2 regions of the Streptomyces sp. RK9 genome follow, and region 2 is predicted to be linked to the other one. Evidence: riboswitches for the same ligand, from Rfam matches in the RefSeq annotation. Region 2 holds a riboswitch; the other holds the start of a gene.
What was found. Region 2 has a riboswitch for cyclic di-AMP ahead of AB6L24_RS20730 (transglycosylase family protein). Riboswitches for the same ligand answer to the same signal wherever they lie in the genome.

Region 1 (3,200 bases), 630 kb from region 2:
CGGCCTCTACAACACGGTCTGCGGCGTCGGCATCACCGCGGGGAACCTCGCGATGGGCGCCCTGCTCGACGTGGCGGACGACCGGGGGCTGCCCGCGGTGCCGTGGCTCGCGCTCGCCGCGCTCGGCGCCGGCTGCGCGCTGGCGCTGCGCTCCCTCGGCAGGTCCGGTCGGCTCGCGGCGCCGGTGCCGGTGCTCGGGGGTGACGCCGCCTGACCCTCGCGCGCCCGGGGCGTGCGGTGCCGGTTCTGCTCGGCCGCACGCCTCCGGGCGCGTCCCCGCCCCACCACACGGCTCACCCACTCGGCCCACATCAGGTCGCCCCGGGCTCCCGCTGCGGGAAGCCTGGATGGGCCGACGCGGCGCTGATGCGGTGGAGTGGAGTGGTGGTGGTTGCTGTGCGTGGTGGGGGGCCGGACGGTGCGCAGGGCGGCCCGGCCCACCCCCGCCCCCGTAAGAAGGCCCGCCTCTCCCAGCCAACCATCGCCCCCGGCGGCACCACCCGCACCCTCCCCCGCGAGCGGGCCCTCGTCCGCGCGCTGCCCCCGCTCCTCCTCGTCGCCGGGATCTGCTTCGACATGCTCACGCCGCCCGAGTTCACCGCGTCCCCGCTGTTCGCCGCGGCGCCCCTGATCACCGCCCCGTTCTTCCGGCTTCGGACCACCGTCGCGACCGCCGCCGTGTCCTGCGCCGCCGTGCTCGTGCTGCGCCTGAGCCACCGCGTGGACGGCGCCGACGTCCAGGTCATCACCGAGTTCCTGACGATGCTGACCGTCGGCGCCCTCGCCGTCGTCATCAACCGGGTCGTCCGCCGCGGCGACGCCCGCCTCGCCTCCGCCCGGTCCATCGCCGAGGCCACCCAGCGCGCGGTCCTGCCGCAGCCCGACCCGCGGATCGGCGGCCTGGACATCGCCGCGCGGTACGAGGCGGCGGAGGCCGACGCGTTCATCGGCGGGGACCTGTACGCCGTGCAGGACACCCCGCACGGGGTGCGGCTCGTCGTCGGTGACGTACGGGGCAAGGGGATGGGGGCGGTGGCCGCCGTCGCCGTCGTCATCGGGGCCTTCCGGGAGGCCGCCGAGCAGGAGGCCACGCTGGAGGCGGTGGCGCAGCGCCTGGAGCGGGCGCTGGCCAGGGAGGGGATGCGGCGGGACGGGCTCGACGCCTTCGAGGGGTTCACCACGGCGGTCCTCGTGGAGATCCCGCGCGGCGACGAGGGCACCGTACGCATCATCAACCGCGGCCACCCCGAACCACTGATGCTGCGCGCCGACGGACGTCTGTGCGTGCTCTCGCCGTCCGAGCCCGCGCTGCCGCTCGGCATGGGCGACCTCGGCACCTGGCCGGACCGCGCCGACCAGACCCCGTTCCCGCCGGGGGCCACGCTGCTGCTCTACACCGACGGGCTCTCCGAGGCCCGGGACGAGGACGGCGAGTTCTACGTCCCCGCCACCCGGCTCGGCGGCCGGATCTTCCCCGGGCCCGCCGGACCCGACTCACTGCTCGCGACCCTCGTCGACGAGGTCCGCCGGCACACCGGGGGCGGTGCCACGGACGACCTGGCGATGCTCGCCGTACGCCGTCCGATCACGGTCGGTGACTGAAGGGCACCCCTCCGCAGCCTGATTGGCGCGGTGTCAGCAAGCCGTGGAGATCCAGAACGCTGCGGTGCGTCATGGGCTCCGCTCAACTCGCCCTACTCCAGCCGCTGATGTCCCTTGTGTTCGTAGCGTAAGCGTTAACGATCAGACGGAACAGCTTGGAATACGGCACCGCTGTCTATTAACGTTCGATAACGCAGCGCGGTCGTCCCAGCCGGCACTCAAGTCGGCTCCGTGCGCACGCGCCTAATCCCGCAAGGGAGCCGGGGAACCACCACATTGGGGTGAATCGGGCACGCACCACGCCCGTAGGAGACCTTCCTGCTCCGAACCCGTCAGCTAACCCGGTAGGCGAGAAGGAAGGAAAGGAGTGCGCCCCAGTGGCGTCCAACCGGCCTGCCCCCGAAGCGCTCTACGTACCGAACGACGAATCCGCCGAAGGACCCGAGGGTCCCACCGGATTCGGCGGGTACGCCCCCCAGGAGCCGTGGGAGGAGTGGAACCCCACCGCGGAGTCCATCCGCCCCGTGCGCGGCAGGCACCGGGTCCACAAGAAGGGCGGCGGCGGCCTCGCGCGCAGCTCCACCGTCCTCGGCGTCGGCGTCATCGCGGCCGTGGGCGCGGGCGGCATCGCCACCGCGCAGGGCGGCAAGCCCCCGGTCTCCATCGCCATGCCGGACATGTCGGCGGTCACCGACCAGCTCCCCGAGGCCAAGTCCCTGCCGGGCGTGGGCTCCCTGATATCCGACGACGACGGAGGTGCCGGCGGCGCCGACACCGCCACCGTCGCGGCCGCCGCGCCGCTCAGCTCCGCGGGCGTCACCACCGCCGACGCCGAGCGCGGCACCACCGGCGCGGGCGAGGCCCTGCGCGCCCGCATCATGCAGCAGGCCGAGAACCAGCAGCACCAGGCGGAGGACGCCCAGCGCATCGCCGCCGAGGACGCCGCCGTGAAGAAGGCCGCCGAGCAGGCCAAGGCCCAGCAGGGCAAGGCGGAGGCCGCCGCGAAGGCCAAGGCCGCCGAGGAGAAGCGCAAGAAGGAGGAGGCCGCGCGCAAGAAGGCGGAGGCGGAGCGCCTCGCCAAGCTCGCCAAGAGCTTCTCGCTGCCCACCTCCTCGTACACCCTCACCTCGCACTTCGGCGACTCCGGTTCCATGTGGTCCTCCGGCCAGCACACCGGCCTCGACTTCGCCGCCCCCACCGGCACGCCCCTCAAGGCCGTGCACACGGGCACCATCAAGTCGGCGGGCTGGTCCGGTTCGTACGGCTACCGCACGGTCCTGGAGCTGAAGGACGGCACCGAGATCTGGTACTGCCACCAGTCCTCGATGAGCGTCAGCGTCGGCCAGAAGGTCACCACGGGCGAGGTCATCGGCCGCGTCGGCGCGACCGGCAACGTCACCGGACCGCACCTCCACATGGAGGTCCACACCAGCGGCGGCGCCAACATCGACCCGCTGGCCTGGCTGCAGGGCAAGGGCCTCAACCCGTAACACCCAAGGCTCCGGCGGTCCTGGCGACGACCCCCCGACGCCAGGGCCGCCGGTCGGAACCCGCGACGGCGGAGCCGCATCCGGGAGCGGGGCCGCAGATTTCCGTGG
Region 2 (3,200 bases):
CTACGGCGGCCTCGCGTACGCGCCGAGCGCCGACCAGGCGAGCCGCTCCCAGCAGATCGCCGTCGCCGACAAGGTCCTCGCCGACCAGGGCCCGTCCGCGTGGCCGAACTGCGGCCCGGCCGCGGGCCTCAGCAAGGGCGGCGCGGCCGCCGACGTCGACCCGGGCCTCCCGCCCGCCCCGTCGACGTCCCCGGAGTCGTCCGACGGCGCCGAGGGCTCCAAGGGCTCCAAGGACGGCGAGAAGGGCGAGAAGGGCGACAAGGGCACCGGCGACGCCGCCGACGCCAAGGGCAAGGACCGTGGCGCGGACGCCGAGGACGACAAGGGCGAGGAAACCGGCAAACACCGCAAGCCCGACAACAGCGGCTCGGCCGACGAGAGTGACGAACGCGACAAGGGCGGGCAGAGGGGCGAGAAGGGCGCGGACGAGGACGGCAAGTCCGGCGACCGCGACAGCACTTCGCCCGAGGCCGGCTCCGAGGCGGGCCGTGAGCCGTCGGGCGCCGACGAGTCCGCGGAGGGCTCCGAGGACTCCTCCGGCCTTCCGTCCGGCCGCCACCGCGGCTCCAGCGCCGACGAGGCCGACGGGACGGAGAAGGGCGGCGCGGGCTCCGCGGGCCGCCACGCGTCGCGCGGTGAAGGGCGCGACGCGCGTGACGCCACCGACCCCGCGGGCACCTACACGGTCCGCTCCGGCGACAACCTCTCGCAGATCGCCGACCGGCACGACCTTGACGGCGGCTGGTCCACCCTCTACGCGGAGAACAAGCGCACCGTGGGCGGTGACCCGGATCTCATCCTCCCCGGTCAGCGCCTCGACCTGAGCGAGGAAGAGGCCGCGGAGGCGGACCGGAAGTAGGCGTCGCCGGGCGGAAATTGACTGGCAGTTCGGGGTGAATGTCCGGGTTAAAGACGGTGAGAGGCAAGTGAGAGATGGGTCTCAGAAGCCCTGATCGTCTTTGAAATTCCGGTGATTGCCTGTCTACGGTCGTGACCGCTCGCCACAGCGGGCCCCGCCGGTCGGTACGCCGAATCCTGCCAACGGCCGGACGGGAACAGTCGTCGCTTCGAGCGCCGAAGGCAGGAGCGGGGGACCCAAGGTAAGCGCCGGGCCCACGCGTTGAGCGGCCAGCGGCCGCGCGACGCGCAGGACCGGCTAGGGGTGAAGTCGTACGGAAGCCGTACGGCCGGGCACTCACCCGCCCGAACCCGACAGCTCACCTCGCAGGCGTCGGTGAGGGGATCACTCCATGCTGCTTTCCGGCAAGGGCAAGCACCGTCGTCCGTCCAAGGCCACCCGCGCGGCCGCCGTCGTCGGTGTCACCGGCGCCGCCGTCGCCGCCCCGCTGATGGCCGCCGGCACCGCGAACGCCGCCACCGTCGACCAGTGGGACCGGGTCGCCCAGTGCGAGTCCGGCGGCAACTGGTCCATCAACACCGGCAACGGCTACTACGGCGGCGTGCAGTTCTCCGCCTCCACCTGGGCCGCCTACGGCGGTACGAAGTACGCGGCCACCGCCGACAAGGCCTCCAAGGCCCAGCAGATCGAGATCGCCGAGAAGGTCCTCGCGGGCCAGGGCAAGGGTGCCTGGCCGAGCTGTGGCGTGGGCCTCACCAGCGCCCCGTACAACGGTGGCGGTGCCGAGAAGCCGCAGCAGCAGCCGCAGCAGCAGGCCAAGCCCCAGCAGCAGCCGCAGCAGGCTCAGCCGCAGCAGCAGGCCAAGCCGCAGCCGAAGCCGCAGCAGGCCGCCCCGCAGACCGAGTCGAAGAAGACCGTCCAGACCCCGACCGGCAAGGTCGTGAAGAAGGGCGACGGCGAGTACAAGGTCAAGACGGGCGACACCCTGTCCAAGATCGCCGACGAGCACGACGTCAAGGGCGGCTGGCACAAGGTGTACAAGCTCAACGGCGACATCATCTCCGACGCCGACGTGATCTACCCGGGCCAGCAGCTGCACCTCAGCTGAGCCTGAGCCCGACCCGCGCCCTGTCCGGCCCGTCCGGACAGGGCCCCCGCTCCGCCCCGCGGAGCGCCCCCGTCCCCACGGGTCTCCCTCGCCCCGGTGCGCGTATCCCCCGTACGCACCGGGGCGAGGTGCTGTCCGGGGGGCGTCCCCGCCGGTCCCGGTGCGCGCCGAGGTCGTCCCCGAGTACGCCCAGGGCGAAGCTACCGGCCGGTAAGAACCTGTGGTTCCGTCCGGATTCCCAGGGAATTGGCCCGATGGCCGTCCCACGGGGCGGGCGGTCGGCTGGCCGAAGCTCCCGGGCCCGTTAGGCTCAGGAGACGCAGGGCCGATGAAGACCATGCAAGCCATGCGCAAGCCCGCGCCCCCAGTGGTGCACGCCATGCGCCCCTAGCGTCACATCCCATAAGGAGATGCTCGTGCCGTCCATCGACGTCGTCGTAGCCCGGGAAATCCTGGACTCCCGAGGCAACCCCACGGTCGAGGTCGAGGTCGGCCTCGACGACGGGTCCACCGGCCGCGCCGCGGTCCCGTCGGGCGCCTCCACCGGTGCCTTCGAGGCCATCGAACTGCGTGACGGAGACGCCAACCGCTACGGCGGCAAGGGCGTCGAGAAGGCCGTCCTCGCCGTCATCGAGCAGATCGGCCCGGAGCTCGTCGGCTACGACGCCACCGAGCAGCGCCTGATCGACCAGGCGATGTTCGACCTCGACGCCACCGACAACAAGGGCTCGCTCGGCGCCAACGCCATCCTCGGCGTCTCCCTTGCCGTCGCCCACGCCGCCTCCGAGGCGAGCGACCTGCCGCTCTTCCGCTACCTGGGCGGCCCGAACGCGCACCTGCTGCCCGTTCCGATGATGAACATCCTGAACGGCGGGTCCCACGCGGACTCCAACGTCGACATCCAGGAGTTCATGATCGCCCCGATCGGCGCGGAGTCCTTCTCCGAGGCGCTGCGCTGGGGCGCCGAGGTCTACCACACGCTGAAGAAGGTCCTGAAGACCAAGGGCCTGTCGACCGGCCTCGGCGACGAGGGCGGCTTCGCGCCGAACCTGGACTCCAACCGCGCCGCCCTCGACCTCATCGTCGAGGCCATCAAGCAGGCCGGTTACGTCCCCGGCGAGCAGATCGCGCTCGCCCTCGACGTCGCCGCGTCGGAGTTCTACAAGGACGGCAAGTACGAGTTCGAGGGCAAGTCCCGCTCGGCCGCCGAGATGACCGAGTACTACGCCGAGC

Region 1: linked by a shared signal. The riboswitch ahead of AB6L24_RS23460 (M23 family metallopeptidase) and the one ahead of AB6L24_RS20730 (transglycosylase family protein) in region 2 are both predicted to bind cyclic di-AMP.

The regions. Positions count from the first base shown of each region.
Region 1 covers NZ_CP173704.1:759,602-762,801, reverse strand. Annotated here, with positions in the region: gene AB6L24_RS23470 (MFS transporter) at 1-214, shown strand, start outside; gene AB6L24_RS23465 (PP2C family protein-serine/threonine phosphatase) at 397-1,602, shown strand; cyclic di-AMP (ydaO/yuaA leader) riboswitch at 1,833-1,968, shown strand; gene AB6L24_RS23460 (M23 family metallopeptidase) at 1,980-3,092, shown strand.
Region 2 covers NZ_CP173704.1:131,942-135,141, reverse strand. Annotated here, with positions in the region: gene AB6L24_RS20735 (transglycosylase family protein) at 1-859, shown strand, start outside; cyclic di-AMP (ydaO/yuaA leader) riboswitch at 1,063-1,246, shown strand; gene AB6L24_RS20730 (transglycosylase family protein) at 1,251-1,967, shown strand; gene eno (phosphopyruvate hydratase) at 2,378-3,200, shown strand, end outside.